DNA from 4 places in the Sporolactobacillus sp. KGMB 08714 genome. Region 2 is predicted to be linked to each of the others. Evidence: predicted binding sites of a transcription regulator. Region 2 holds the regulator's gene; each other region holds the start of a gene.
The links. The regulator LexA, encoded in region 2, represses DNA repair genes until DNA is damaged. The targets are predictions, from matches to a motif close to CGAACATATGTTCG.

Region 1: recN (DNA repair protein RecN) is a predicted target of LexA. The motif match lies at 3,995-4,008, and genes of this name have one in related genera.
Region 3: uvrB (excinuclease ABC subunit UvrB) is a predicted target of LexA. The motif match lies at 3,741-3,754, and genes of this name have one in related genera.
Region 4: Q6A92_RS19740 (DNA polymerase IV) is a predicted target of LexA. The motif match lies at 5,141-5,154, and genes of this name have one in related genera.

What each region holds. Positions count from the first base shown of each region.
Region 1 is NZ_JAUUBW010000001.1:316,959-324,971, reverse strand. It holds gene spo0A (sporulation transcription factor Spo0A) at 1-632, opposite strand, end outside; gene spoIVB (SpoIVB peptidase) at 861-2,144, opposite strand; gene recN (DNA repair protein RecN) at 2,271-3,971, opposite strand; gene Q6A92_RS01455 (TlyA family RNA methyltransferase) at 4,097-4,924, opposite strand; gene dxs (1-deoxy-D-xylulose-5-phosphate synthase) at 4,921-6,837, opposite strand; gene Q6A92_RS01445 (hypothetical protein) at 6,852-7,469, opposite strand.
Region 2 is NZ_JAUUBW010000034.1:104,029-112,041, forward strand. It holds gene ribH (6,7-dimethyl-8-ribityllumazine synthase) at 1-72, shown strand, start outside; gene Q6A92_RS14630 (pyruvate oxidase) at 650-2,377, opposite strand; gene Q6A92_RS14635 (hypothetical protein) at 2,681-3,274, shown strand; gene Q6A92_RS14640 (ABC1 kinase family protein) at 3,339-5,015, opposite strand; gene Q6A92_RS14645 (phasin family protein) at 5,040-5,372, opposite strand; gene Q6A92_RS14650 (hypothetical protein) at 5,510-6,463, shown strand; gene lexA (transcriptional repressor LexA) at 6,582-7,193, opposite strand; gene yneA (cell division suppressor protein YneA) at 7,363-7,656, shown strand.
Region 3 is NZ_JAUUBW010000073.1:97,755-105,767, reverse strand. It holds gene uvrA (excinuclease ABC subunit UvrA) at 1-1,689, opposite strand, end outside; gene uvrB (excinuclease ABC subunit UvrB) at 1,697-3,667, opposite strand; gene Q6A92_RS19225 (AbrB/MazE/SpoVT family DNA-binding domain-containing protein) at 3,824-4,120, opposite strand; gene Q6A92_RS19220 (PDZ domain-containing protein) at 4,431-5,633, opposite strand; gene Q6A92_RS19215 (S41 family peptidase) at 5,934-7,397, opposite strand; gene ftsX (permease-like cell division protein FtsX) at 7,539-8,013, opposite strand, start outside.
Region 4 is NZ_JAUUBW010000074.1:47,081-55,093, reverse strand. It holds gene Q6A92_RS19765 (MFS transporter) at 486-1,721, shown strand; gene Q6A92_RS19760 (SAM-dependent methyltransferase) at 1,755-2,582, opposite strand; gene Q6A92_RS19755 (aKG-HExxH-type peptide beta-hydroxylase) at 2,579-3,412, opposite strand; gene Q6A92_RS19750 (aKG-HExxH-type peptide beta-hydroxylase) at 3,390-4,277, opposite strand; gene Q6A92_RS19745 (hypothetical protein) at 4,641-4,802, opposite strand; gene Q6A92_RS19740 (DNA polymerase IV) at 5,198-6,430, shown strand; gene Q6A92_RS19735 (YolD-like family protein) at 6,427-6,789, shown strand; gene Q6A92_RS19730 (DUF3991 and TOPRIM domain-containing protein) at 6,952-8,013, opposite strand, start outside.

The DNA.
Region 1 (8,013 bases), on a different contig from region 2:
ATGGCCCTTTCTACCCGGCTCGATGTCGTTTTGTATTTTTTGGCAATGTCGGGATAAAGCACTTTCGTTATCGAACCGAGCAGTTCTATGTCGTTGTATACCATGGAAATGGCTTCCCGGAGATACATGTACCCTTTGATGTGGGCGGGCACGCCGATTTCATGAATGATGCTTGTGATGCTTGCGTTTAAATCGTGAGGCCTGCTCGGAATTGAGGGGGCGGGTATTCTGCCTGAGAATACGGGGTCCATCTCTTTCTTCCCTGCAACCTGTCGGATATTATTGGCTAAATTGGCCATATCAAACGGTTTCAAGATAAAATAAGAAACACCCAGTTCTACGGCCTTTTTAGTAACATCCTCCTGTCCGAACGCAGTCAACATGATGATGCTCGGTTTGGGGAGTGCCTGATTGGCACGGATCTGTTCCAATACGCCAATGCCGTCAAGATGAGGCATGATAATATCTAATAGGAGCACATCCGGAGTCACAGTTTTCAGCATCTCCAGGCATTCCTGACCGTTCTTCGCCGTCCCGATCACTTCAATGTCATCCTGGGATGTTAAATAATCGTCGATCAATCGTATTAGTTCCTGATTATCGTCAGTCAGGCATACCTTGATTTTCTGCAAAAGTAATCCCCCTTGTCATATATTCTCCATTAGTTTTTCGACAAGGAGGAATTTTTTCCTTTTATTTCTAGGTTTAAACCGTCTATTTTTATCGTGCATTTTTTTCATTTTTCCGTTTTTTTCTTTGCTATTCGCCCTTATTCGTCATATATCGACAATACTTTGTCGGACAATTTTTCAAATCGGTCTATTTTTTCCGATTGTACATCATAAAATCTTCGTTTTTTGTTAACCGGCTGCCTGTTTTAAATGATTTTTTTGATAAGCAGCCAATCCCGCTTCCTGAAGCATCCATTCAATGTGCACACCGTAACCGCTTGTCGGATCACTGACGAAAACATGAGTTACCGCACCTACCAGTTTTCCGTCCTGTATGATCGGACTGCCGCTCATTCCCTGGATAATACCGCCCGTGGCCTTCAATAGACGCGGATCGGTTATTTTAATAACCAGTCCCTTTGTTGCCGGATATTTTTGCGGAACCGAGTTCAGAATTTTGATGTCAAATGCCTGGACCTTATTGCCGTCGAGCACGGTCAGAATCTGGGCGGGCCCTTCTTTAACCTGATCGGCCAGTGCAATCGGAATAGCCTTCCGTTCTCCTGCGGAACGCGCTCCATAATTTCCCTGAAGGTGGCCATAAATTCCAAACGGCGTGTTTTTATCTACAGAACCGATGCTGAGTGCATTATCCGGAAAATAAGCAATTTTTTCTCCCGGTTTTCCCTCTGATCCCCTTTCAATCGCCTGGACCGTTGAACGAACGATACTCCCTTCCCGGATCCGAATCGGCTGTCCGGTATCCCTGTCGGAAATGACATGCCCCAGTGCACCGTACGAAGACGTCTTCGGGTCATAAAAAGTCATCGTACCGATACCTGATGCTGAATCACGGATATACAAGCCAAGCTGATAGTGCAGATTATTTCTGTCCCTGACAGGAACAAGCTTTTTATCGAGCAGCGTCTGCTGACGAAGGACGGTCAGCCTGACGGGCGTCCCTCCGCGGGAGTCTGTGATCACCTGCCGGATATCGCGAATGGAGACCATTTGCTTCCCGTTTATTTTCGTGATGACATCCCCTATATGGATGCCGGCAGATTCACCGGGCGAAGCCTGCCCTTCCGCACTATCCACAAGATGATAGCCGACAACCAGAACCCCGCGTGTATTCAATTTTACTCCAATGGACTCCCCTCCGGGTACTAGGAGAAGATCCGGACGAATCCGGGCATCCGTTCTCGGAGATTGCCGATTGAAAAAGGATATTGGCTCAATTTGCTCCCAATCCGGGCCCCGATCCGCAGAAGCCGCTATCCATTTTTGATTGCCGGCAGTCATCGGCGACCCGTCTGCCGGCCGGACATTAACGTCCGCTGTCCCCGTCTGAAAAGAAAATTTTCCCAAGGTGGATTTGTCGACCGGCCGATCGGACCTGATGCCGCACAGCCCGATCAGAAAACAGAGAAGAACAAATCCGGCCAGCATTCCGAACCATTTTCTATGTCTCATGACTCACTCTCCTCGCTCCATACGCACCCCTCTCTTGCAGTGCATTATTTAAAATGACCTGAGCGAAGAAGATTTATGAGTCACGGCCTTCAAGTATTGATTCCATAACAGGATAGCTGTTCCAACTTAAATTTTCACTTTTTCAGCCATTTTAAGCAGTTCCTCGGCATGTTTTTTTGTCAGATCCGTCACTTTCGTACCGGATATCATTCGTCCGATCTCACGGATTTTTTCCGGAGAGCTCAGCTTTTTTACAGTTGTTTTCGTCCGATTATTTTCGGTTACATGTTTTGCAATATACAAATGCTGGTCGGCCATGGCGGCAATTTGCGGCAGGTGGGTAATACAAAAAACCTGAGATGACTTTGAAAGGCTGAAAATTTTCTCCGCCATCGCCTGGGCGACACGGCCGCTGACACCGGTATCGACCTCGTCAAAAATGATCGACGTTAAACCGATGACCTGCTTAAAGTTTGACTTAATCGCCAGCATAATCCGCGAAAGCTCTCCGCCTGACGCAATTTTCGCGAGCGGTTTGAGCGGTTCCCCCGGATTTGTCGTGATATAAAATTCGGCTCTGTCGATACCGTCCGCCTGATAGCTGTCGAACGTATCCAAGGCATCCTGCTGCTCAAAGCGGACATCGAATCGCGCGTGTTCCATATATAAATCTTTAAGCTCATGATTAACGGACCGCGTCAGCTGCGCAATCGTTTTTTTCCGGGCCGCGGATACGGTCAGCGCTTTCTTTCTTAATTTATCCAGATGAACTGAAAATGCTTCATTAAGCTTGTCATATTTTTCATCGCGATGAGTCAGATCATCATATTCTTTTTCAATTTTCGTATAATAATCGAGAATCTCCTTGATATTGGCCCCGTATTTTCGCTTGAGCAGATGGATATCGTTTAACCTTAGTTCGATATCGTCGAGCCGATCGGGCGTATACTCCATTGTTTCCAGATAATTCCGTATCGAAGAGGCCTGTTCCTCGATGACGTAATAACTGCCGGAAACCGACTCATAAAACTCTTTCAGCTCCTTGTCCAGATCCTGAACCGACTGAAGCTCTCCTGCAGCACGTCTCAGCCAATCAAGGCCCTTGTTTTCTCCGTCCAGCGCTTCATAGCCCGTTTTCAATGCCTGAAAAACTTTTTCGAAATTAACAAGTTTTCGCTTTTCTTCGAGAAGCTGGGCTTCTTCGTCCTGTTTTAACTGTGCATTCCCGATTTCCTTTATCTGAAATTGAAGAAGATCGACACGCTGTGCGATCTGCTTTTCGTTTTTATTAAATTTGGCACATTGCCCGGCCAGTTCTGCCGTCTTCCGATATTCTTCCCGATAGGCCGACATCGGCCCGGCAATCCTGTCGCCGCCGAATTGATCGATGAGCGGAAGATGGCGTTCAGGATCCAGCAAAAGCTGATGTTCGTGCTGGCCGTGTATATCGATCAATTTCTGCCCGATTTCATGAAGAGAGGCAAGAGTCACTAATTTGCCGTTTACCCTGCAGATGCTTTTTCCCTTTTCGGAAATTTCTCTTTTTAGGATAATCATGTCCTCATTTTTATCGATTCCCAAATTATCGAGAAGCTGCAGGACTTCGTGGTGATCATTGATTTCAAACAGACCTTCAATTTCTGCTTTTTTTGTTCCATGGCGGACATATTCCGAAGAACCCCGCCCGCCCGCAAGCAAAGCGATTGCGTCGATAATGATCGACTTTCCGGCGCCGGTTTCCCCCGTGAAAACGGTCAGACCGTTCTCAAATGTGATTTTAAGCTTTTCGATGATCGCAAAGTTCAGAATCTGCAGTTCAAGAAGCATCGCAAAAACTCCTTTCTGGCAATCGAACGTAGGTTCTGTATTTATTCTCTCCCCTTTTTGCTTTTTCGTCAACGATCACATGAGATTTAAATTATAAAAAAAGAGCCGTTTATCCGCTCTTTTTTTCACCGATCAGATTTAGAAAATGCCCGATGTGCGCCTACGACAATTTCCCGGACAGAGACGGATAGTTTGTTATCCGCACTGCCCGGATCCGCGTTCAGATGGGCAAGAAATTCAATATTTCCGTCTCCTCCCGTTATCGGCGAATAATCGAGCCCTAAAACGCTGAATCCGGTTTGCAGAGAAAATTGCAGAAGATCGCGCAAAACATGCTCATGAACGCCCGGATCGCGAACAATGCCTTTTTTCCCGACTTCGCTCCTCCCTGCTTCAAACTGCGGCTTGATCAGCACAACAATATCGCTGCCGGGAAGCACGATGCTTTTCAGCGGAGGAAGAATTTTTTTTAGAGAAATGAAAGAAACATCAATCGTCGCAAAGTCGGGCGTCCCTTCGGGAAAATCCTCGGGTGTACAGTAGCGGAAATTGGTTCTCTCCATAACGACAACGCGGGCATCGTTCCGCAGTTTCCATGCCAGCTGATTATAGCCGACATCGAGGGCATACACTTTAGCCGCTCCGTTCTGAAGTGCACAGTCGGTAAACCCGCCTGTCGAAGCTCCTATATCCAGCATCCGTTTGCCGGCGACGCTGATTGGAAAAACGTTCAAAGCCTTTTCCAGCTTAAATCCGCCGCGCCCGACGTACGGCATCGGATCGCCCTTAATGTTCAAAGACACTCCGCTGTCAATCCTGCTGCCGGGCTTGTCGACACGCTGATCGCCTATATAAACCGTCCCGGCCATTACCGCGCGCTGCGCTTTCTCCCGGGAATCAAACAGCCCTTTTTTGACGAGCAGAACATCCACACGTTCTTTCTCCCTCATTATGATGAAATCCTCCGCTGTCCGCGCCTGTCGGCCTTTTGCTCCTTAATCATCTGTTTTATAACGGTACAGACATGATCGCTTGTCAGGCCGAGTTCTTCAAGCAGTTCCCTGACACTTCCGTGTTCAATAAACCGGTCGGGTATTCCCATCCGCTTGATGGCCACGTCGTGACAGCCGTGATCATGGTAAAACTCCATAATGCTTGAGCCGAATCCCCCGGCAAGGGTGCTTTCCTCAAGTGTCAGAATCGGCAGCCCGCGTTCCATCAGCCGATTCAGCATGTCACCGTCCAGCGGTTTAAGAAAACGGGCGTTGACAACTGCAACCTGGATGCCTTCAGACTGCAGGTGTTTGGCCGACTCAAGCGCTACCTGAAGCATCGGCCCGAAAGACAGGATACAGGCATCCGCCCCTTCTCTGAGCAGTTCCCACTTTCCGATCGGAATCTGCGACGGTTTTTCGTCGATAAGAACCCCGAGGCCGTTTCCGCGCGGATAACGGACAGCCACAGGCCCTTTGTCATATTTAATGGCTGTATAAACCATATTGCGCAGCTCATTTTCATCTTTGCCCATCATAATCACGATATTCGGCAGACAGCGGAGAAAACTGATATCAAATACGCCCTGGTGAGTCTCTCCGTCTGCGCCGACCAGCCCGGCACGGTCAATGGCAATAAAAACATTCAGATTCTGCCTGCAGATATCATGGATGATCTGATCATAGGCACGTTGCATGAACGTCGAATAAATGGACAGCACAGGTTTCATGTTCTGGGTTGCCAGCCCGGCAGCAAATGTTGCCGCATGCTGTTCGGCAATTCCGACATCAAAAAGCCGGTCGGGGAACTCTTTAGCAAATCCCTCCAGCTTCGAACCGACAACCATTGCTGGTGTGACAACGATGATGCGGTCATCCGTCCGTGCAAGATCCTGAAGCATATCGTTGACGACCTTGCTGTAGGATGGTGCCGATGTGACGGGTTTAATGAAGGCGCCCGATTCGATCTTATAAGGACCCGGGCCGTGCCAGGTTCCGACCGCATCCATTTCTGCCGGCTTATACCCTTTTCCCTTCTGTGTCAGAACGTGGATCAGAACCGGCCCTTTCCTTTTTTTAGCAAAATTCAAATTGTCGATCAGCGCATTGATATTGTGGCCGTCGACGGGACCCATGTAGGTGATTCCGAGTTCTTCAAAAAAAACACCGGAAACAAGCAAATATTTCAGACGGTCCTTCACTCTCTCAGCAACAGAGGCAAGCTTTCCGCCGAAAGCCGGTATTTTTTTCATCAAATACTCGATATCTTCTTTTGCCCGGTTGTATTTTTGAGCGGATCTCATGCGGTCCAGCATATTATGCAGGGCGCCGACATTGGGAGCGATGGACATTTCATTGTCATTTAATACAATAATCATATCCCTTTTTTGATGGCCGATATCATTCAGCGCTTCCAGCGCCATGCCGCCGGTCAGCGCCCCGTCGCCGATGATCGCAATGATATCGAAGTGCTCCTTTTTCAGATCTCTGGCAACCGCCATGCCGAGCGCTGCGGAAAGCGACGTCGAACTGTGCCCCGTTTCCCAGACATCGTGCTCGCTCTCATTTCGTTTGGGAAATCCGCAGAGGCCTTTATATTGCCTCAGCGTGTCGAACTTATCCCCTCTTCCCGTCAATATTTTGTGAACGTAGGATTGGTGCCCGACATCCCAGATCAGTTTGTCTTTCGGGCTGTTGAACACTTTGTGCAGAGCCAGCGTTAGTTCAACGACTCCAAGATTCGGTGCCAGATGCCCCCCCGTTTTTGACAGTTTCTTGATTAAAAAAGAACGAATATCGCGCGCCAGATTATTCATTTGCGCGACAGACATTTTTTTAAGAAACTTCGGATTTTTTATCGACGTCACATCCATTTTAATCACACACCTTATTTTCCCTTTCTTTTTCTTGCTTTGCCGTCCGTTTTTTTATCGAGGATACGCAGGATCGGAATATGAAGACGGTGCTCGGCAAAGTAAAATAGATAACCTACTTGATACATGATTTGAACCGAGTAATTGATCGCATAGGTTTTTCCGAGTGCTTTTACATATACTGTAAGCGCCGCCACTAAACTGGTAACCAAAACGGACATGACATAATCCATCAGTCCCCCGTTTTCCTTGGCGAACAGGGCAACCAGTTCGACCACCACGACAGCTGCCGCCGTTCCGCTGATGATGCCGCAAATATCACCGATCACATCGTTGCAGAAACTGGAGACTCTATCGGCATTTTTGGTCAGCCACACGGCGTATTTCGCTCCCCTGACTTTTTTCGAAGCCATCGCATGGAACGGGACTTCGCTTGCAGCCGTTGCTGCCACTCCGATTATATCAAACAAAAGATGAATAAAGATAATGACAAGCACGACCAAAATGCCGCTGAACACACCGACTCCGTTCAGGACAGCAGTCGAAATAATTGAAAAAATAGCCGCTAACACCAGCGTGATAACGGCTATCGAAAAAGCCCATTTCAAAGACTTCATAATTTCATTTTTCATTCAATCCCTGATTTCGGGAAAACATCCGCCCCGATCAAGTCTTCACATCCTCGCTGAAAATCATATTCGCCGATGTGCAAAATTATGTAAAACAGGAGGTCATCTGTAAAGTAAACATTGCGCCTTAGGTCCAGTAGGTTTTCCCGTCAGGCTGCCCTCTGTTGCCAGTCGGGCAGTTTCCTTTTAAAGCCGGACCGGCGGCGTCGCCAACCGCCGAACTGGAACACCACTCAGCACGCACCGTAATCCTTTACAGATGTTGTACAAACAGTCTAGGAGATTTCCTCAAGCACTCCGATACTCTGTTCTAGCCTCTTTTGCAGAATTGATTTCAAGAAAGCGCACGCCCGGAACGCCGGCCAAGCAATTCACGGGTTACACGCCTCTATCCCCTCTTTTCCACTCAAGGCAGGCTACGCTGTTCGCTTTTCTCTAATCAAGTACTAACGAAACAGGTTTTCCACATAGTCATTTTGCTGAAAGCAAACAACGTTACGTGTCTCCACAAGCGCAGGGTCTTCGCCCACATGCCGTTGCGGATCGC
Region 2 (8,013 bases):
GGCTGGGATGCCGCCGTCAGCGGCATCGAAATGGCCCGGCTCAACGAGCTGCTTGAAAAAAAGAAAAAATGAAACCATGAACCGGATGGATTATTATAAAATTCTGCGCAGAGTAAACCTGCATAATGAGCCGCCGGATGGCAGCGACGGCGGCCCATTTACGATCAACCGTCAGAAAACCGGGAGCTTCCGGCTGAAGCGGGCGCTCTATCGGTAAGAAATCAAGGAGCCGGCTGACCGGAACGGTTTTATCAGGTTTAAGAGGCCGGGTCTTGTCGGCATATACAGGCCGGCAGCGGTACACCATTCGATAATACGAGACAGCAGCCATTGGCGGTCACGGCGATGATAAAGAAGACATCCCGGATAAAAGACTAATTGCGAATATCCGGAAAAATTTGTACGGCAGTGTGAAACAAAATGGGCGAAACGTCCATTTTCGATAAAATAATTTTACAATGCTTTAACGCGGGCTTAATCTGTGACTGGTAAACTATTACTTGAACGAAAGCAAGGCCCCCTGATTTCATCAACTCCACACTTCATTTTTTATTACAGACCTTTTGGGTCTTTTTTTTTCGGCATACAAAAAGAGCTTTCAACCAGTATGAACTGATTCAAAGCTCTTTCAATCTTCAATCCATGTTAATCAGAGGAAGCGTCTGACGACGTCCTTCATAGGCGGCATCTTTTCCAGTTTATGATTTTCAATCACTGATTTTGATGCAAATCTCGCATAGCCTTTGGCTTCGTTCATCACAATTTTACCAGGCAGCGGTGCGGCATTTGCGTTTACGGCGACATCGAGAATCACGGGAACTTGTGACTCTTTGGCTGCTTCGAATGCCGGCTGCAGGTCCTCATATTTCTCGACTCTGAATCCTTTTCCGCCGCAGGCTTCGGCAAATTTTGCATAATCGATGTCCTGAAGCCCTATTCCATAATTTAACTGGCCCGCCGACTGCTGTTCATACTTAATAAAGGAAAGCTCCTTATTGTTCAGCACAACAACAAGGATCGGCCACTTATATTTGACGGCGGTAACGAAGTCCTGCATAACCATTGAAAAAGCCCCGTCGCCGCAGATCGCGATAGCCTGGCGATTCGGAAAAGCCTGCTTTGCAGCCATCGCTCCCGGAAGCCCGCAGCCCATCGTGCCGAGCCATGCCGAGATAATGAAATCCTGGTTCGTCACATGCAGATAACGTGTAGACCAAACGGTTGCCGTACCGACATCGGCTGAAAAAATCGCATCGTCTTCGGCAATGGACTGGATAGCCTTCATAACAGCCTGCGGAGCAATCGGGGTCGTCGTATTCGCTTTATCCTCATTCATCCATTTCCACCAAACAGCCATTTTTTCCTGGCATGTGTTCAGAAAAGGACGTTCCGGCACCGGTGTCGTGTGTTCGGTCAGATAAGCCAGAGCCTGAGCGGCGTCGCCCACAATACCGACTGTTACCGAATAACGTTTGCCTATATGCACCGGATCGATATCGATCTGGATACATTTGGCACCTTCGGGAAGATAGGCTATATATGGGTAATCGGTACCGACCATAATCAGCAGATCTGAACTTTTCATGGCTTCATAAGCCGGTTTCGTACCTATTTTGCCAATATTTCCAAGAAAATTCGGATGTTCATCCGGAAGTGCGCCCTTGCCGGGGAGGGTCACCGCAACAGGAGCTGAAATCCGTTCGGCGAATGCCCTCAGTTCCTTTTTAGCGCCTTTCGCTCCGACACCCGCAAGAATAACCGGGTTGCTGGCATTATTGATTAAAGCGACGGCGTCGCTCAGGTCATCTTCAATGAGACCCGGAATCTTTTTTTCAAAAACCGTCGACATTTGCGGTGCGTTCTCGGAAATCACACCGAGCGGGATATCATCCGGAATCGACAGAACGGCAACGCCGCGTTCCTGATAAGCCGTGCGAATGGCTTGATTGACAACGGCCGGAAAACTTTCCGCGCTGGTGATTTCTTTATTATAAACGGCAACATCCTTAAACAGTTCAACGGTATTGACTTCCTGAAAATAATCGGTTCCCGTCAGTCTGGACGGAATGTGCCCGACAAGCACAAGCATAGGAACATGATCCATTTTCGCATCGTACATGCCGTTTAACAAGTGGATGGCGCCCGGTCCGCCGATAGCCAGGCAAACACCGATTTTTCCGGTTAATTTTGCGTAGGCTGCGGCGGCCAGTGAGGCTACCTCTTCATGACGGACCTGATAAAATTTAATTTTACTTTCTTTTTTTCTAAGCGCTTCGACCATTGTGTCGATTGAATCGCCGGGGATCCCGTAAATGTGATCAATCCCCCAGTTTTCAAACAGTTTGACAACTGCTTCACTTGCCTTGATCTTTCCCATATTAAATTCCTCCTCCAGAAGGTTTATAGCTAGCCTGAAACATAGGTTCACCATCGTTCCGGGCTTTTTTTTTATATATATTTGACAATCCAGTGAACCTTATGAGTCTATTCTATGACTTTTTGTTTAAAAAAGAAATGCTTTTGCTCAATCGCGTCGTTTTTTATCAAAATTAATTTACAAAGAAGAATCGTATTTTTGCCTGAAACACAGGGGATCCGTTTCCGCTGTCGCATGAATCTGCCTGTCCCGTTATAATAGAGGATATATCATTTAATTGTTCTGGAAAAAAGGAGAAAATTCATGAGTTTTGTATCGATTATTGCTACCGATAAAATGGCGTCTGCCGTGAGCGACGGCCGCCTGGTCAATTTAAATGAAAATGGACAACCGGCGATGATTCCCGGCGAAAAGCCCGGCATAATCCGCCTTTCCGGTCGACAGATCCTCGCCTGTACGGGGAGTGCGGCGGCGCTGAAAAGCCTTAGGAAAGTTTTTCCTTATCAGGATCGTGCCTGGTCGTTCAATGAATCACAGATCCATGTACTCGAACGGTTTGTAAGGGCGGTGCCGTATGAAAAACAGGATGTGCTGGTCGCATTGGTGGATGCGGGAGGACCGATGACTTGCCGTATGTTCTCCAATGAACCGGGTGAAAAATGGCATGTGCTTCGGCCGGAGAAGGAGCGTCTGGCTACGATGTTCCTGGCCGGACGCGAAATCGATAAGACAAAAATGAGACGGATTTCAGAAGAATTCGGCCGTTTGCTTCATATGTACGGGGAAGACAGTCCGGAGCATATTTTTGCCGCACAACGAGAACTCAATCATTTTGTTTCTGAAATGGATCCTCTCGTCGGGCGACGGATTTTTCATCAGACCGTCACGAAAATATAAAAAAGGCAGGTTGAAAAAGAACAACCTTTTATACGCCATGCCGTCAGTACAACATGCAGTAGCTTTAGAAGCGCCCGGACCTGAAAATTGCGAGCAGGACGAGAAGAAACATCAGAGCGACAATCATGACGGCGATGTCAAGAAGCGGAATGTTTGTAAACAAAGGGTGGGCGCCGAACGTTTCTCCGATAATCATTGCGCCGAGGATAATGCTGAATGCCAGAAGCATGATACTGAAGGAAATGCGATTGGCCACGCGGTCAAGCCTGGAAAGCAGAAGATCCAGGTGGGGCAGTTCCATTTCGACATGCGTTTTTCCTTTGTACAAATGTGTCAATGTTTTCTTTAAAAGAGAGGGGATCTGTGCACTGTTTTCCAGTGCTTCATAAACGCTTTTTAAAGTTTTCTTTGCCACCCGCTCAGGATTGTAGCGGTTCAGCAAAAGCTTCTGCCCATAAGGTTCCGCAAGTTCCAGTATGCTGATTTGATTATCAAGGCGCGTAATAAGGCCTTCAAGGGTGATCAGTGCTTTGCCGAGAAGTGTATAGTCCTTCGGAATGCTGATATGATGTTTTTTGGTGGTTTCGAAAATATCCTGAATGACCTTTCCAATATGGATTTCTTTGAAAGGAAGCTCATAGTATTTGTCGCGCATTAACTCAAGGTCGGCCTTAAAAAGTCTTTCATCCAGGTCTTCAGGCATTGAGGACATCAGGAAGATCGTGCGGAACAGCAGATCTATGTCTCCCCTCATCAGCCCGATAATCAGGCTGGCAAAATTATGTTTCATTTCTTCATTTAATGTGCCGACCTGTCCGAAATCGATATAGCCGATCTTATTCCCCGGAAAGAAAAAAAGGTTGCCGGGATGAGGATCACCATGAAAAACGCCGACAACCAGCGCCTGATCGAGAAATGAGCGCACCAGTCGTTCTGAAATGATTTTTTTATCGATGCCTTCAGGGACTGAAGCAATCAGGTCGGCATATTTTGCACCGTTGATATACTCAAGGGTGAGCAGCTTGTTAGTTGAATAGTCCCAATACACTTTCGGGATGATAATGTTTTCATTGGAAGCGAAATAATTATAGAGCTTTTCAGTATTTCTGCCTTCTCTGAAATAATCCATTTCATTGCGGATGGCAAGGGAAAATTCTTCGACAATATCGCTTATCTGAAATTTTTTTGCCCAGGAATAGCGTTTTTCCACAAGTGCAGCCAGATCCCAGAGAATCTCTATGTCGGTTGAAACCACGGTTTCAATATCGGGACGGCGGACCTTGATCACGACTTCTTCACCCGTCTTCAGAACGGCGCGGTGTGCCTGAGCGATCGATGCCGCCGCCAGGCATTGTTCATCAAAATCAGCAAAGATATCGCCGACCGGCGCACCCAGTTCCTGCCGGATGACAGACTTAATGACTGCCGGATCGATCGGCGTCACGCTGTCCTGCAATTCGCGCAGCTCGTTAGCGATCTGTTCGGGTATGAGATCCGACCTCAGGCTGAGCAGCTGGCCGAGCTTAATGAAGGTCGGCCCGAGTTCTTCGAGCATCAGGCGGATTTTCCGGCCGACCGGTTTTGAATCATTAGTTCCGGAAAAATCGGACACGATCTGTTTCGGGAGCGAGAGCAGATGAAACAGTCCGACATCTTTAACAATATACCCGAATCCGTATTTGACAAGGACGGTTACGATTTCTCGATAACGTTTGATATGGCGTATGCGTTTTCCAAACATTCATTTCACCTGACCGACAACCCGTTATTTTTCCGTGCTCTGTTCATCCGTTCCGTTTTGATCCTTCGATAATCCGGCTTCCAGCGCTTCAACTCTTTCGGCCAGCTTGTTGTACTCCTCAGAGGTAACGAATCCCAAATCGATCAGAGTGTCCTTAATGTCCTGACGGATGTCATTCTGCCATTGTTCTTTTTTAGATTTTCCTTTATCATTCAGAGCGTCGAGAAAAGATTTTGCTTCTTCCGCTGCCGCGCCGCCGCTTTTTGACAGATCATTGAAAAATTTATCTGCTTTTTCCTTACTTGCAACTGTTGCGCCGAGACCGATAAAGAAACCCTTTTTGATCCAATCATTCATGCTGATCCCTCCATTTCTCTTTTCTCTATTTTACCCGACTTTGCAGACTCTGTACATTCATTGGCCGAGGGACAAAAGCGCAGGGACAGCGGACGAAAAAATATATGTATCGTTTTGAAACAAGGGAGGGCTACACGGTGGTACATGTTATTTACCTGGCAATTATTCTAATCCTGATCGGGATCATTTATTTTTTATTCCAGAAGCAGCAAAAAATAAAAAGTCGGGCCGAGGAACAGATCGAGCAAAGCCAAAATGAGACTTCGGCGACGATCAGTGAGACGGAAAACCGGATTAAAGAGGAGTCGGAAACTAAGATTAAGCATATTATGACCGAAAATAGCGCCACGATTGCCGGTATTGAGGAATCTTACGAAAAAAAACTGGGACGCTATGAAGAATTAATTGCTTATTTACGGGGAACACAGAGATCCGAAAAGACATTTGCCGTTTATCAGAATCTAACGGCAATCAGGAAAATTCTTGTCCAATCCAAACGGATTTCGGCCCGGCAAATGGCGTTTGCAGGAAATATCATCGTTCCGGCCCGAGCCGGCGGGAGTGATTTTTCCAGAGCGGATATCATTCTGCTGCTGCCGACAGGGCTGTATTTACTTGATACAAGAAAGTACAAAGGAAAAGTATTCCATGGGATAAGCCCGGAACATGCCCAGGGTTTTGAACGGCTGATCAAGGAAAACATTCCGAGCCTTGCAAATGGTTCTGAAGAAACGCTGGTTATGTCCGGAGACAGGAAACAGAGAGACGGCAATCAGGACTTTCTGAGAATAACGATTGACTGTTATTCCGATCTGGCTGCACCGATCATGCAGGCTGTCCCGGAATTCCGGGCCTATCTTGGCAATCGTCAGGTGAATGCAGAGCGTATCGTTCCCGTCCTCTACTTTATGGACGATTCGGCCGATCACGCAAAAGCAGAGAATTTTTCCGAAAAAGAGTGGCCTTTGATCTGTCTGAACCAGAACGATCTTTATCAGATGATCAGTCAGGAATTAGATCGGGAAGAGTGGATCTTTACGGCAGAAAAACTATTGAAAATCAAGCGGCTCTTCTCTGAATTCAAAGAATGAAAGGCGACCGAAACAAAAATATTTTAAGCCGGAGCAGCCATCAGCATCCATGATGTCCGCCCCGGCTTTTTGCATATTCCGGAGAAAGGAAAAGCGCACGTATCGCTTGCCGCGGCAATCAGTTTATTGTACGGAATACGCCGATTACCTTTCCGAGTATTATACAGTTGTCTAACAGTATGGGTGCCATGGCCGGATTTTCGGGCTGAAGGCGGATGTGGTCTTTTTCTTTGAAAAATCTTTTGACAGTCGCTTCATTTTCATCGGTCATTGCCACGACAATTTCGCCGTTTTCTGCGGTTCTCTGCTGGCGGACAATCACTTTGTCGCCGTCCAGAATACCGGCGTTGATCATGCTTTCTCCCGATACATTGAGTATAAAGACATTTTCCTCGTCAACCATAGATCTGGGTACGGGAAAGTACTCCTCGATATTCTCCACAGCGCTGATCGGCTGACCGGCCGTTACCTTGCCGATCACCGGCACAGCAACCGCTTTTTCACTGAATATATCGCCATCATGATCGAGAATTTCAATGGCACGCGGTTTCGTCGGATCGCGCCGAATCAATCCTTTTTTTTCAAGCCGTTCCAGATGACCGTGAACGGTTGAACTTGAAGCCAATCCGACCGCATCGCAGATTTCACGAACCGACGGAGGATAGCCCTTGGTCGCCACTTCATGCTTAATATAATCGAGTATTGATTGCTGTCGACTTGAGAGTTTCATCTGCCTGCTCCTTTTTCTTCTTCTTAAGCCCATTATATCATGCCATTTTTTGCAATGCAAACATCCGTTCGAATCATTGACGCAAACGGATGTTCGCTATATAATCATTGGTAGCGAACAAACATTCTCGGGAATACATATTCTCAATCATTTATTGGAGGGGCTGCAGATGAATGAGCACTTGAATCGTAAGCTGAAAGGTACATCTTTCGTTATTTTATTTATTGTTCTGACTATCATCCTTTTTTTTACGCTGACAAATCGTGTGGCCGCAGACGGCAATGATTATAAGACAATAGCTGTCGAAAAAGGGGATACGCTTTGGTCTCTGGCTCAACGTTATCACAGCAGCAATTCCGGACTTTCAGAGGAAGCCTTTGTCAATTGGATTGAAAGGGAGAACGGAATTGACCGCAATTTTATCCAGCCGGACCAGAAATTAATCATACCTGTCCGGAAATAATCCGGGTGTTTCTGCGGACGGTTTAGCGTTCTCCGCCGCGCCTTGCCGTTTCGCACCGGTTTTATTAAATTTACGAAGATGCTGTCTTATCGCTTGCAAGATACATTATTTGTGCTATACTGTTATATAACAAGAGGAAATATTAATCATTGTAATGATACAACAACGAGAGATATTCTTCTTAATTTTGTTTAATCGCGAGCTTTCGCATGCCGATCCAAAGCTGTGAAATCCCGATTAAAATATGTTTGTTTCCCTTCGGCGATTTAACCTTGCCTTTTCGCTGACGGGTTAATTTTCATCCTCCTTCAGAAGAAAGCTTCTATTCACTGAATAAAGGAAAAGAGCTTTCTTTTT
Region 3 (8,013 bases), on a different contig from region 2:
GCCCGGACCAACGTCAATAATGTAATCCGATGCGAGCATCGTATCTTCGTCATGTTCGACAATGATCAGCGTATTGCCGAGATCACGCATATTGAGCAGCGTCCGGATCAGCCGGTCATTGTCGCGCTGATGCAGGCCGATCGACGGCTCATCCAGGATATAAAGCACCCCCATCAGCTGTGAACCGATCTGCGTCGCCAGACGGATGCGCTGCGCTTCGCCGCCCGAGAGCGTCCCGGCGGCACGGCTCAATGTCAGGTAATCCAGCCCGACATCGATCAGGAACTGAGTGCGCTGTTTAATCTCGCGCAGAACCAGGCGGGCGATCGACTGCTCCTTCGCAGTCAGATTCAGTGAATCAAAAAATTTTAATGATTCTCTGATCGGAAGTTCCGTCACCTCGCCGATGTGCTTGCCTCCGATTTTCACGGCCAGCGCTTCCGGGCGGAGACGATAGCCGTGGCAGGACGGGCAGGCTTTCTGCGTCATGTACTCCGACATTAGTTCACGGGTAAAATCGGAGGCCGTCTCCCGATAGCGGCGGGCGATATTCGGAATGACCCCTTCAAAATACATGTCCTTATCACGAACGTCGCCGAACTCGTTCTCATAATGAAAATGGATGCGCTCCATCCCTGCTCCATAAAGAATGATCTTCCATTGATCTTTGGGAAGATCGCGGACCGGCACATTCATATCGATCCCGAAATGGGAACAGGCGGCCCGCAGCAGCTGAGGATAGTACTGCGAGCTCGTCGGTTCCCACGCCGCGATGGCGCCGTCCGACAGCGACTTGTCCGGATCCGGTATCACCAGATCCGGATCCACTTCCATTCTTGAGCCGAGGCCGTCACAGTCGGGACAAGCCCCGAATGGACTGTTAAACGAAAACAGTCTCGGCTCCATCTCGCCGATGGAAAAGCCGCAGTACGGACAGGAATGCTGTTCGGAAAAAAGCAGCTCTTCTCCGCCGATGATATCGACGACAACCCGGCCGCCCGATAACCCGGTCGCCGCTTCGAGCGAATCGGACAGCCGCCCTTCGATCCCCGGTTTGAGAATGATCCGGTCAATCACGACGTCGACGTTGTGCTTTTTATTTTTTTCCAGTTTTATTTCATCAGCTACTTCACGCATCTCGCCGTCCACACGGACGCGGACATACCCTTTTTTCTTAATCTCCTCGAAGACTTTGGCCTGGGTCCCCTTCCTTCCGGATACAATCGGCGCCAGAATCTGCAGTTTCGTCCGTTCCGGATAAGCGAGCACCCGGTCCGCCATCTGTTCAATTGTCTGCGAGGTAATCTCAATCCCGTGATTCGGGCAGAACGGGTGGCCGACGCGTGCGAACAGCAGGCGCAGATAATCATAAATCTCGGTGACCGTTCCGACCGTCGACCGGGGATTATGGCTGGTTGTCTTCTGATCAATCGAAATGGCCGGCGACAGCCCTTCAATTGCGTCGACATCCGGCTTATTCGTCTGGCCAAGGAACTGGCGGGCGTATGCGGACAGCGATTCCACATAGCGCCGCTGCCCTTCGGCATAGATCGTGTCGAAGGCGAGCGAGGACTTCCCGGAACCGGACAGGCCGGTAATGACGACCATCTTATCCCGCGGGATCGTCACATTGACATTTTTCAGATTGTGTTCGCGTGCGCCCTTAACAACAATATTTTCCAACACCATAGGCCCGTTATCCCTCCGCCTTCAGTTCGTAGATAATATCCCTCAGTTCGGCAGCTCGCTCGAAGTCGAGTGTTTTTGCCGCTTTTTTCATTTCCTGTTCCATGCTGACGATTGTTTTCTTACGCTCGGACTTCGTCAGTTTCCGTTTTTTCTTCTTTCCGCTGCCGTTGCCGCTCTCCACGGAATAGGTTGCCTGGATCAGTTCCGGTATCGCCTTTTTGATGGTTTGAGGAGTAATGTGGTGAACTTGGTTAAACGCCGCCTGAATTTTGCGCCGGCGCGCGGTTTCATCCATTGCCGTCCGCATCGAATCGGTGATGCGGTCCGCATAGAGGATCACCTTGCCTTCCGCATTGCGCGCCGCACGTCCGATCGTCTGAATCAGCGAGCGTTCGGACCTCAGGAAACCCTCCTTGTCCGCATCCAGTATCGCAACCAGCGAAACCTCAGGAATATCCAGGCCCTCTCTAAGCAGGTTGATGCCGACCAGTACATCGAATTCGCCGCGGCGCAGGTCGCGGATGATTTCGATCCGATCCAGTGTCTTGACTTCCGAATGCAGATAGCGTACCTTGACACCCATTCCTTTCAGATAATCGGTCAGATTTTCGGCCATCTTCTTCGTCAGCGTTGTGACCAGCACACGCTCCCCATGTTTCACACGAAGATTGATCTCATCAAGCAGGTCGTCGATCTGCCCCTTGATCGGCCGCACTTCGACTTTCGGGTCCAGCAGCCCGGTCGGACGGATAATCTGCTCAATCGGTTTTCCCGAGTGCTCCAGTTCGTAGTCGGCCGGCGTTGCCGAGACATAGACGATCTGGTTCACCTTCTCCTCAAACTCCTCGAATTTTAACGGACGGTTGTCCTTGGCCGAGGGCAGGCGGAATCCATGCTCCACAAGCACATTTTTCCGTGCTTGATCGCCATTGTACATCGCCCTGACCTGAGGCAGCGTGGCATGGGATTCATCCACCATAATCAGAAAGTCTTCCGGAAAATAATCCATCAGCGTATAAGGTGCTTCGCCTGCTTTTCTAAACGTCAGATGACGGGAATAGTTTTCGATGCCGGAACAGAATCCGACTTCCTCCATCATCTCCAGATCATAGCGTGTCCGCTGCTCAAGGCGCTGTGCTTCCAGCAGTTTTCCGTTGTCGCGCAGCTCCTTCAGTCTTTCCTCCAGTTCATCCTGAATATTCGTAATGGCGCGTTTCATTTTCTCCTGTCCCGTAACAAAGTGGGACGCAGGGTAGATGGCGACATGTTCCCGCTCGCCGACAATTTCCCCCGTCACCGGATCCATCTCGGTCAGGCGCTCGATTTCATCGCCGAAAAATTCAACGCGGATACAGTGATCGTCCCGCGAGGCCGGAAAAATTTCGACAACGTCCCCATGCACCCGGAACGTTCCGCGGCTGAAATTGATGTCATTGCGCGTGTACTGGATATTGACCAGTTCGCGCAGCATCGCGTCGCGGTCTTTTTCCATCCCGGGCCTCAGCGAAACAACAAGCGAACTGTATTCTTCAGGAGAACCCAGCCCGTAAATGCACGAAACGCTCGCTACGATAATGACATCGCGTCTTTCGAACAGAGAGCTGGTAGCCGAGTGCCGCAGTTTATCGATTTCGTCATTAATGCTTGAATCCTTTTCTATATAGGTATCCGTCTGCGGAATATACGCTTCCGGCTGATAGTAATCGTAATAGCTGACAAAATACTCGACCGCATTATTCGGAAAAAAATCTTTAAACTCGCTGTAAAGCTGGCCGGCAAGCGTCTTATTGTGGGCGATGACCAGCGTCGGCTTCTTGACCTCGGCAATCACATTGGACATGGTAAACGTCTTGCCTGTTCCGGTTGCTCCGAGCAGAGTCTGATGCTTTTTCCCGTGCCTGATTCCTTCCACCAGCTCGCGAATCGCCGCGGGCTGATCTCCCTGCGGTTTGTAATCTGATACAAGCTGAAAATCCATTCGTCTGCCCTCCAATTGGCATGAATCGTTACTCAAAGTATACCACAGGACACTTTATAAAAGGCAAATGATACGAACAGATATTCTAAAATTATTTTCATAGACAAATAAAACGTCTCCATACATCGCATGGAAACGTTCCGGCCGTTATCAAAATCAGGAATCGGACTTTGCATCCGCACCGATATATTTTTCAATTTCCTGGACAACGGCCTTGGCAGCTTTTCGGCTCAGAATCAGTTTGCCATTCGCCAGAACAAGATTGTCGGGCGATACTTCGTTTGTGATCAAGCAGGCCATGCTCGGAACATACTTTTTAAAAATAATGCGATCATCCTCGGTGAAAATTTCCAGCGGATCGCCTTCTTTTATATTCATTGTTCTTCTCAGCTCGATTGGTATCACAACACGGCCGAGCTCGTCGACTTTTCGTACAATTCCGGTTGATTTCATCTGTTATATTTTGGCTCCCTTCTCTTAATTTAGTAGGCTACTTAAATCAAGAATAGCACAATAAAAGAAAATTCATCAATGATAACTCTTTTGTCGTTCGAATTTTTTTTACAGTGCCTTCGATCTGACAGTAACATTAAAAAATTGGAACATCCGGGCACGGGACGGCCGCCTCGGATCTCGCTTTCAGAACCTGCGGGCAGCGCACCTCTCAAAGCCGAATTCCATACTTTTTTCTGAAAAGCTGGAAATCGATACGGGCGGCCTCCGCTGCCGGATCCTGTTCCAAAAATAGTATTCGATGCTTCGGTCACGCTTTTGTCTTTCTATTATCCAGCCATTCCTCGGCTTCAAGAAAAAGCAGTCCGATTCGGTGTCCGTCATCCTGATGGATCGGCCCCTTGGCGAAACGCGGTTCCCCGAAGCGGTCGATCACCTCCAGTTTGCAGTAAGCGGCCCGTTGCTGCAGCGCTTCGTAAAAATCATATTCGCCGACAACGTCCTGATCGTTCACACGAAGGATCTCCTCCCCCAGCCTGATGCCCATCCTGTCGCCGAGCGAGTTCGGAATAACGCCGACCACGCGGATACCTTTTGTCGGCCTGATAAAATAGAACGGCCGTTTCTCCCGCAGATAATGATGATATCCGATCAGGGCAAGCCGGCCGATCAGGGCCAGAGCGCCTCCGATAACGGCAAGAAGCGGAAGGTGAAACAGATAAGAAAGGCCGACAAAGAGTCCGGTGACAAAAAAATTCACAAGAAGCCAATGGCCGGTGGTGCGGACGGCCCGTTTCGGGAGCGTATGCGTGATCAGCTGAGCGATTCCGACACCAAGCGGAAATAGCGCGAAGCCGAACGAATGCCCGGAGCCGGATACAAACGGCCACAGCCCGATCGATCCGACCGGACCTGCGGAAGGGACAAGAAAAAACAGCGGAACAATCCACAGTGCGCTCGCTTCATGGGCGCCGACCTTGCTTCCGCGCCGGCTGTCGATCAGACGGGGCGAAGTCTGCCGCGCGCCCCAGCCGTACACGAGCAGGCACTCAATCAGGAGCCCCGTAACAAGAAAAATGCCGAAGGAAAAAAAGTCGACGCCGCGGATGTCGTCAATCCACCCGTTAACAAGCGGATAGGGTGTTCTGATATTGGGGAGCCAATAAGCTACGATCATTGCCGCCCCGCCCGCGATTGCGGGCGAAAGAAAGCGGAGCTGAGTGGTCAGCATAATCAAAAGATAGGCACACGAGAGCAGCACGATCACTCCCGCCGGCAGAGCGGTCCCGGACAGGAGCAGCAACGCTGAACCGAACGCCCCCATGATCAGGCTCGGCGCCACGCTCGCAAATACCGTGTTGAACATCCCGTAAGCCTTAATATGAAACGAAAGCCGTTCCCGCTTGACCCGCTGAATGCTGAACAGGAACAGGCCCAGAACCAGTAAATAAAATACGGGATTATAGAAAAACGAAGCAATCCCCAGAAGTATCGAACGTATGACGTCACCCATCCGCAATTCCCCCAAAACGATCAAATAGAAATTCCCGATATGTTAAGAATACAGCAATTGCATATGATCTGTGAACTAAACTTCCTTCCTTTCGGAAATAAATTCTGTGGCAAAAACAGGTGAATACAAGACAGGGACGAAACCCCGGGACTTTCTCCCCTGTGTCAGCCGGCTTAAAAATGAGTCGAAAGCAGGATCAGCCAAAAAAGAAGAAGCAGGATATTCACAAAAAAAACATAAATATCCTGCCTCTTTCCTATTCGAATGATTTTTCTGAACGCGTTCTATCCGTTTTCCCGTTCACTTAACGGCCTTTTCGATTTCCTGAATCGCCGCGTTAAGCTGGAGATCATTTTTCGGGTTCGTAATCGCGGCCAGTGTTTTTGCTTGCAGCGCATCCGCGGTTTTCTGATCAATCGTGCCCGTGACAGGCAGCCCCGCCGATTGCTGGAAAGCTTTCACGGCCAGTTCCGTATTGGTGCTGAAATAACCGTCCGTCCGTTTCGGATCGAAACCGGCGCCGACAAGCATCTGCTGCGCGTCGGCAACAGACGTCCCCGTCTGATCATACTTCAGCGTCTGTCCGTTTTTCAATGTCAGCGGGCTGGCAAAGAAATAGGCCGGCTGCTGAACTGCGACGGTCGGCTGAATGCCTTTTTTGTGAATCCAGTTTCCGTCCGGAGTCAGCCATTTATCGGTGGTCAGCTTCAGTTCGCTGTTATCGGACAGCGCGATGCCCTGTTGAACCGTTCCCTTGCCGAACGACTTGACTCCGACGAGCGGATAGCCGCCCGCTTCATGAAGCGCACCGGCCAGAATCTCTGAGGCGGAGGCGCTGCCGCCGTCGATCAGGCCGACAATCGGATAACTCTTTTTGGTTTTAAGAGTCGAATAGAACGGCTGTTTTTTACCCTGACGGTCTTCGATCTGGACGACCGGCTTGTTATCTGGAATCAGCAGATTGGCGATTTTCTCCACCGCCTGAAGATAGCCGCCCGGATTGCCGCGGACATCAATGATCAGCCCTTCCATCTTCTGATTCTGAAGCGACGTCAGTGCCTTGGAAAATTCTTTATCCGTATTCTCATTAAATTGAGTGATCGCAATGTATCCGATCGGCCGGCCGTTCTGCTTGATCATCCGGCTGTCGACCGTCTGAATCGGAATAACGTCGCGCTTGATCGAAAACATCAGTTCATTGCTGACCCCGCTGCGCTTGATCCCGATCTTAACCGTCGTCCCTTTTTTTCCGCGGATTTTGGCAACGGCTTGATTGACATCCATCCCGTCGGTAGACCGGCCGTTGATCGAGACAATCTGGTCATTCGGCCTGAGTCCTGCTTTCTCGGCCGGAGAACCCTTTATCGGCGACACGATGCTGATCTTGTTGCCGACCATCTGAACTTCGGCACCGATACCCTGGAAAGAAGAAGACAGAGACTGGTTGAAATCGGAAGCCGACTGAGCGCTCATATAACTCGAAAAGGGATCGCCGAGTGTCTGGATCATACCGTTAATTGCACCGTCATACAGCTTCTGGCTGTCTATTTTCTGAAAATAATCCTTTTCGATCAAATCATGAATCGCCTGCACTTTCGATGCCTCACTGCTAACTGCAGTAGAACCGGAAACAGCAGACGATGCAGGAACGGAAACGGGGTTGTTTCTATTGATAAAACTGAATACCGCATAGGACCCCGCCGCCCCGACGATCAGCGAGACCGCCATCAGCAAAGCGACGACTTTGCCGCTGAATTTTTTCATAAAAAACTGCCTCCTCCAACTCAGTCGCCCAGTCCGCCCGAATCATCCGGGCGATAAATAACCTGAGCGACCGTGATCATACAGCATCAGCGGCCTTTTGTCCAAAAAAGAACATCGACGCCTTCCGGGCTTTCACCTAGTTCAGACTTTGAGGAATTTGCGCACCGAATTCAGGCTGCCCCAGACGCCGATTGCCGCTCCGATCCCGATGAGCAGCAGGCTGAGATTGCTTGTCATCGTCTGATAAGGAATCAACCTGATGAACATTTGAGATAAGCTGCCTCCAAGATTATAATAGGCAAAATGATAAACAATCATAACAAGAATAACCGGAATGATCGAACCAAGTATTCCCATAATCAGTCCTTCAATAAAATAGGGCCAGCGGACAAAGGCATTGGTGGCACCGACGAGCTTCATGATTTCGATCTCGCGCCGCCTTGCCACAATCGTCAGTTTGATCGTATTGGCAATCAGAAAAACGGAAGTAAACAGGAGCCCGATAATCAAAACAATCCCGACATTCCTCGCGATGCTGACAAACTGAAACATCTTTTCAACCGTTCCCTTGCCGTAGCGCACATCGGAAACATACGGCAGGCTTCTGACTTCCTGT
Region 4 (8,013 bases), on a different contig from region 2:
TTTGCTTAAAATTTACGTATAAATGCCGTTATGCTTCGATTCATTAAACCATATATTACCTCTGATCATCCGACTGTTTAATGCCAAATTTCTTTGATATAAGATCCCATAATAAAAAAAACACCTTCTAGCTATAATGATAGCATAAGGGGGGGGTTATAGAGATATAGTTTATAAGCAATGTTTTAATACATGAAGTTCGATGAAATACGTGCACCTTATGACAAAATGAAAATCGTCTCAAAAACAATCGATTATGAGATGAACACCGATTCGATTGTACTCGATATATTGGAGTATAAAAATGGATTTTTTTAATCACGTTAATTATAGTGCTTGTATTGTCGTATATTTATTGTGGAGTGATTAAAATATGTGAATTGTCATTGTTATAATAACAATCTGTTAAATAGCTACAGTGGTGAGTATATATGCTAATTCACTCATTCTTTTGAGCTGCATCTAGAACAGAAAGGAATTTGATAATGACAAAAAAATATTCGTTTAAATGTCTTTGGATTGGGCAATCTTTGGCCAATTGTGGAGATGTATTTTATATTGTCGGATTAATGACAGTCGTATATGCTGTTACCAAATCAGCAATTTTTATGACCGTCATTCCTTTTTTAACTACATTCATAAGATTTATCAGCGGTATTTTTGCTCCCCTAATTCTGAATAAGTTGGGTTTAAAAGGTTCTTTGGTTAGCTCTCAAATTGGTAAGTCCTTCTTTTTACTGTTTATGGCACTTACTTTAACGTTCCATATATTTGGACCGAATTTTCTTATCATGTTTTTTTTCGTAGCTTGTATTAGCTTTCTTGATGGTTGGGCATCACCTGCCAGAAATGCAATGGTTCCAATGCTTATAGATCAGGATAGGTTGGTAAAGGCTAATGGCTTTTTGTCAATATTAGATCAATCCATTAATTTAAGTGGATGGGCGCTGGGAGGCATGTTGGCAGCACTTATAGGTGGGTCAAATATAGTTTGGACTACTTTTTTCCTGTTCGTTATTTCAACCATCTTTATGTTCATGATTAAGATCGATACTTCGATTAATGCTTCCAAAAACAATAATTCATCAGCTAGGAAATTTGAAGTAATGAGAGAAGGATGGCATGCCATTTGGCATAAGCCTGTTTTACGTATCATCAGTATTACTGATATGATCGGGACCCTTGCCTCGGTGGTTTGGATGGCAGCCATTGTATTAGTGTTTGTTCACCAAGCATTACATGTCAATGAATCGTGGTGGGGGTTTATAAATTTCAGCTTTTTTGCTGGGCTTATTATTGGTGGCCTAATCAGTGTTAGACTTTCTAATCATATAAATAAACATTTAAAAATTGTCTCGTTAGTGGGCTTGTTCATGACTGGGATTGCTACAATGCTCTTTGGATGGAATACGTTCCCTTTACTTGCATTGATTTTTTCGGCCGTAGTTGGGATTTTCGACCAGCTAAAAAATGTGACCTTTGAAACGCTCATCCAAACAAATACGAAATCAGATTTATTGGCAAAGGTTTATTCTGCTCAAGATGCGATGTATTCATTGTCTTATGGCATAGCAACTTTGTTTTTTGGATATCTCACCGATAAAATCGGAGTTCAATTTGTTTTCACTTTATCTAGTGCGCTTTTGTTTACTTCGTTTATATATGTTATAGGTTCCAAAAATTATCTTGTTAAACCCGAAAATGTCAGAGTGGATGAGTAATTCAGCACGGAAAGAAAAAAGCGAGGGATGATTTCATCCCTCGCTTTTTTCTAATACATTTAAAAATTTATTGTTGATTGCTTCAACAGGTGTTCCTGGTATAAATAAACTTGAATCAACTGTTATAAAGTCTCTAAGCTTCTCCAGATCTGATACTGGACAATTTGTTACTATAGCCTGTTTTCCATTTCTATTGATTGACCTAATTAGTTTCACTTCATGATCTGGTGGAAATGTTTTAAGTAGAAAATTTTTGAATAGATCTAAACGATTATGCAGCGAGAGATTTGAATATTCTGTTCGCTTATTGCCAACCGAGCATATATGGTATACATAATAATCCATTCTAGGATCCAGCTGCAGTTGATAAAGTAAAGCCCTATTTGCATCCAGTATTACAGCACCATAGTCAAGTGGATCTCTTGATAAGTCATTAATCATAGTATCGAAACTCGATATACCATCGAACTTATTTAAATGTATATCTCCCTTATCCTCTAGTTTCTGTAAAGTTTTAATCCAACTTACCCCAACTTGTGGATGACCTGGTACCAAAACAGCTACATCTCCAAAATTCTGTGCCTTCTCTAATATTCTTTCTGTTATTCGTCTATAGTTTTCCTGATCTCGCGCTCCCTCTTTGTAGAGATCACCTAGATTTTCAGGATCAATGACATTCAAAAAATTTTCCAGCCAATTTTTGTTTATTTTTTCAAAAGGAAAAAATAAAACTTTGGATGATTTACGAATCACATCTATTACCTCTAAGGTGAGTTGTTTCGCTCCCCTTACACCTGTGCCTAAAATATTCACAACGGGTAAGGTATTTATTGAATTCATATTATACGGATGCGCTATCATAAATTCACCTTCTTCTTACTGTGTTTATTTAGCCAGTCATGGGCTCTTTTTAAAAGATATTTCATACGATCTCCAAGAATATCCTGGATTGCCCCTTGGCTGTTAATCATAGTTAGGGAGTATAACCCCTTGCGTAATAAAAAGCTATTTTCTCCATGGACAGAATTATTATCCAAAGAATAGTTCCATTTTTTGCGTAAATTAAGAATTTCAGTGGCAACCAAGATACTATGTGCCACTCCATCTAATGGCCTTTTTGTATTTCTTATCGCAGAAGGTAACCAGTATTGCTTTTGATTTAATTTTTCTGGTTGAACATAATGTCCAAACCTATTTTCATCTAAGTATAGAACATTGTGCGTAAACTCATGAACTAAAGATTCAATAATATCAAGCGTTGTCCAATTATTATTTGGCTGTATCCAAATAGCACCAAGGGTATTGGGACTAGACGATGATCCTGGAATTGAAACTGAATCAGTAATAAAAATAGTTTTTACCACAACACTAAATATTTCATAGTATTCGGGATCGTTATTTTTTAAATAGTTTAATGCTGAGTTTACTTTCAGACAAAATAAATCCATTTTTTGAGCCTTTGGTTGCCCGCATTGATCAAGTTTAAATTTATGGACTAATTGTTCCCACCTCTTTCCTGAAGTGAGAAGTTCCAAGTCTGTCGAAGTTGATGTGACTTGGTTTGCTTCAGAAAGAAAATTTTCAAATCCCTTTTTCAAATCAGGTATAGTTAATTTTTTATCTTTATCTAAATATGGATAAGAAAAAGTATAAATATTTTTCAGAATTTCACTTTTGGTGAGAATGTACATGGCTTATCTCACCCTCCATTAATTTTAACTTTGATAAACAAATATCCAGCATTTCTATCGCTCGTTCATTCAACATCTTTTTTTCAATGCCTATGTTTTTTACAGATTTCAGCGAGACTAAAGTCATAGAAATAAGTTCGTGTGTCTCTGGATGAAGTACATGTTGTACCTCATCTCTAATTATATTTTTTCGAAACATTAGTATTTCTGTGGCAACTATTGCACTATGATATGCTTTATCAAGAGGTCTTCTTTTCCCTCTAATAGCGGACATTGCAAATGTCTCTGAATCAGTTAACCTGTTTTTATTTGAGAAAATACCACATTGCCATTCGTATAGGAAAATCATTGTATGGCATAACTCATGAATCAACAATTCATAGTAATCTATTTTATTCCAATTGTCTGATGGATTCACCCATAACACACCAACTGCATCACTTGTTGTACCGCCTTTTGCCATTTGGGATGGAGCGTAGAACACAGAATCCATAGCAAGATTAAATAACCATTTAAAGGATTCGTATTTTTCTCCCAGTTCAATCATTGCTGAACGAGTTTTTTTTAAAGCGAAGTTTTTTTTATAATTAGATTCAATCTGGCTATTACCTAGATCATAATCCACATCATCTAGGAGACTTTTAGATCCAAATATACTCACGAATGATCGAGTTAATTCGTTACTCTCTACAAAATTAATCTCGTTTGTTTTTGAGTGAGGCACATCAGGTTGAATTTCTCTCAAAAAGTTCTTGTACCCCTTCTTTAATCCTTGATAGTTAATTAAGTCTTGCTCGGTACAGTATGATTTTGATAACACTTGAATTATCTTCAAATTTTGTCTCAATCCAAGTAAGTTTAGCATTAACGTTCCTCCTCGTATAATAAGTTTTGAACTTAATAGTAATTTCTGTTCACGGGTACTGCGTAATATCATCTAGTTGTTCATTGGAATGGTTCCAATCGTTAGGCTTTTTTCTCCTGTAGTCATTTTACTTTTTTATCCTGACGCATAATCGGGTGTAGCGGTTGGCCCAACTTATCGGAAGCAAGATGAAGCAGCTTTTGGTCGTGACCCGAGTCTACTGATCGCGAGGTCGCGTTTATACAGCTGTAATTAGGGGACATCACAAAGTATCCGAGCTTATTCCAAAATTGATAAAGAAAGGAGGTTCTAAAATAAAAAAGTATCATGATAAATTTGAAGTTACCATGATACTTCTCATATTTATTTGCTTTCTGGTTCAGCGGCAAACATACGGAAGATGTTGACGTTTCTCCTGATTGTTTTATTCATTTCTTTTGCTTCGTTAACTTCCTTATCAGTAATCTCATTGGCCACTTCATTTAACAGAGAATCCAGGGAAAGAGTATTTGATTGAGCAGACATTCTTATACCTCCCATAAAATGTATTTTGAAAACGCCTTTATTCTAAGATATTTAACACAATATTTCAATACGTGTGACTATTATCATTTAAAAAAATTATTCGACAATATTTTTAAACCCATCCTACATTAACCTATATAAAGATGATTACAACTATCTACGCTTCATCCCATTAGACTTTAATTAATTCAAAAGTTTTGGTAGGACAAGTCTACCTATAGGGCCTCGGTGGAAAAATTTTAGACGTACAAAAAGTCACCAAAATACTTCTCAACAAGCGTTTCGGTCTGTATATAATTTATATTGAAGAACAAATGTTTTCTTTTTCCATTGAATGAGGAACGTACATTCGCATATAATAGGGCCAATGATGCGTGATAAGGAGCAAAAGATGGATGACCAAACAAAAAGTCATTTTTCTTGTGGATATGCAGACTTTTTATGCCTCTTGCGAAAAAGCTGATCTCCCTGAGCTGAAAGATCGGCCGGTTATTGTCGCCGGTGATCCCAAGCAGCGCAGCGGCATTGTATTAGCAGCCTGCCCAATGGCAAAGAGTTACGGCGTCAAAACGGGAGAAGGATTGTGGGAGGCTCGGAAAAAGTGCCCAATGGCTGTCATTCGAATTCCACGCATGCAGCACTACCTTGACATCTCAATAAAAATAACGGGAATCCTCGAAACTTTTACAGAACTCGTCGAACCTTATTCCGTCGATGAGCAATTTATGGATGTCACGGGCAGTCAGCATTTGTTCGGTCGTCCACGCGAAATCGCCCGAAAGATCCAGCTGAAAATCTGGCATGAGATCGGTATCTATGCACGTGTTGGCATCGGTCCGAACAAGGTGATGGCCAAAATGGCCTGCGATAATTTCGCCAAGAAAAATAAATCAGGAATTTTCGAACTGACTCATGAAAATATACAACAATATCTCTGGCCACTCCCGATTAAGTCTCTGTTTAGCGTGGGTACACGGATGGAGAAAAACCTTCTTTTGATGGGAATCCGAACGATTAAAGGCCTGGCAAATTATCCGATAAGTTTATTAGAGAAACGCTGGGGCATAAATGGAACACTCCTATGGATGACCGCACAGGGCATCGACTATTCTCCCGTTACGCCTGGCACGTTTCGTGAACAAAAAGCAATCGGCCATCATATGACGTTGCCATATGACTATAAAGATGAAAAAAGCATCCGCATTGTGTTGCTAGAGCTCAGCGAAGAAGTCGCTTATCGCGCCCGGACAAAGGGTTACCAGGGTGACGTCGTATCCACTGGCATTACCGGCGAATATGATCGCCACACAGGTTTTTACAGGCAGATCAAGCTCACCTCAGCAACAGATTTCGGAATGGACATCTTTCAAGCCGCATGTAAATTATTGACCGAAAATTGGGATCGTGAACCTGTGCGCGGCGTCTCCGTGACTCTTTCTGATCTTCGATCGGTATCTCCTTATCAGCTGGATCTCTTTGGAAAAGTTGAAGAAAAAAAACAACTCAGTGCCGCGGTTGATGCCATTTATGCAAAATATGGAAAACCAGCTCTTTTTCACGGTTCATCTTTACTTCCCGGTGGACAGTGGATAAATCGGGCCAGAAAGATCGGAGGACACTTTAAATGAAAGCGAACAAGCTGACAAAAGGGGCTAATGTGCGTTGGGAGTCATCAAGAATGGTGCTCCCTGAACATGTAGCTGCGTTGAAGCAATATGACGTAGAAAAAAGAAAAATCATTCGTCCGACCTTAGATGAACAGGAAATGGAAGCGATTGAGCAAAGAATACAGGCAGCAATTAAAGATCGGCAACCGGTGCAGCTACGGTATTATAAAAATGGGTTTATCAAGGACAAGGTTGTTTACCCTGCCAAACTGGACGCGATGACAAGACGTTTGATCTGCCATGATGCTTTTGGTCTGAAATGGATGATCAACTTTGCTGATATCCTCGGCGTGACCGGGGGTACGGGAGACCTGGATTAAAGAAAAATTTAGATCAGATGGAAATACAATAAAAAAAGGAGAGAGACAAGTGGCTATCCGGCCACTCGTCTCTCCCCTTCTAACCCTTGTTTTTATCCACTTTCCGCTGACGAATAGGGTGCTTAGAAAGTTCATAGGAAGACCTTCCCTGATGACCATAATTCAGGCCCGCATTCGGCTGACTGTTTTTCGTGCCGTTACCGGCCTTTCACGTTTGTAGGGATAATCCTGTTCACGCGCGTTTCCATTATTCTGCAGAAACAGCGCATCATTCCAGTCCTTTCCCGGCAGTCCGGACGGATGGTCATCAGTCTGAAAGTCGCCGCCGAGATACCAATTATATACGGATTTCACCTTCCTCTCAAAACCTCGCTTATCCTCAAATGGCAGCTTCGTGTTAATGAGAGCATCGGTGATATTGGTCTGACCCTCCGACGTATAGCGCTCCAAATGCTGCGCGCAGCGCTCGCAGGCCTTCTCCAAATCGATTGATTCTGGATGATGATTCTTAGGTAAATCCCGGCCAAAGAAGGCCTCATAATTAAAGCCATTGACCAGCTCGTTCGTGCGAGACAGGTTAGTCTCCACCTTATGGATCGCGGCAATCCATTGCCAATCAATCCCGTGCCGCTTGGCTGTTTCTTGATAAACCGGGAGATTCGCCTTCGGCAAGTGTTTATCAAAGGGAATCAGCGAATGAAAGGTAATGCGTTCGCCATCCGGTGTCGCCATAATTTTTTTGGATAGCCGATCAAAGAAAGCCTGGCCAGCGCGATCATTATCAACGCCGATCTGCACATTAGTCGGATACATTCCGTAGAGCTGGCCAGTGTTTTGGATCATCTTCTCGACCGTCAGTGGTTTGAGCCCGTCCATGGAAACCAGCCGACAATCGTTTAATTCCTTATGCAGCGACCAGTATGAGAGCAGATCAATTGGTGCCTCAAAAACATAGAGACGTTTCGGCGATCCAATCGACAGATTAAAGCCATAGTTCGGCTCAGAATTCGCGCAAATTTGTTTAAAAGTGGTGCGGTGGCCAAAACGGCCATCGTCAAACGCTTGTGTCCCTTGCAGCTCTGCGCCGACCCGCTGACCGGCAAGCCCCCAGACAAAAACGGCATTTTGTCGCACATCCTGTTTCAACATATTTTTCTGGATCAGCGTCTGAACGATTCGCCGATCAATGCCGCGGACGTCGCACAGATAATGTTCGACCGCTTC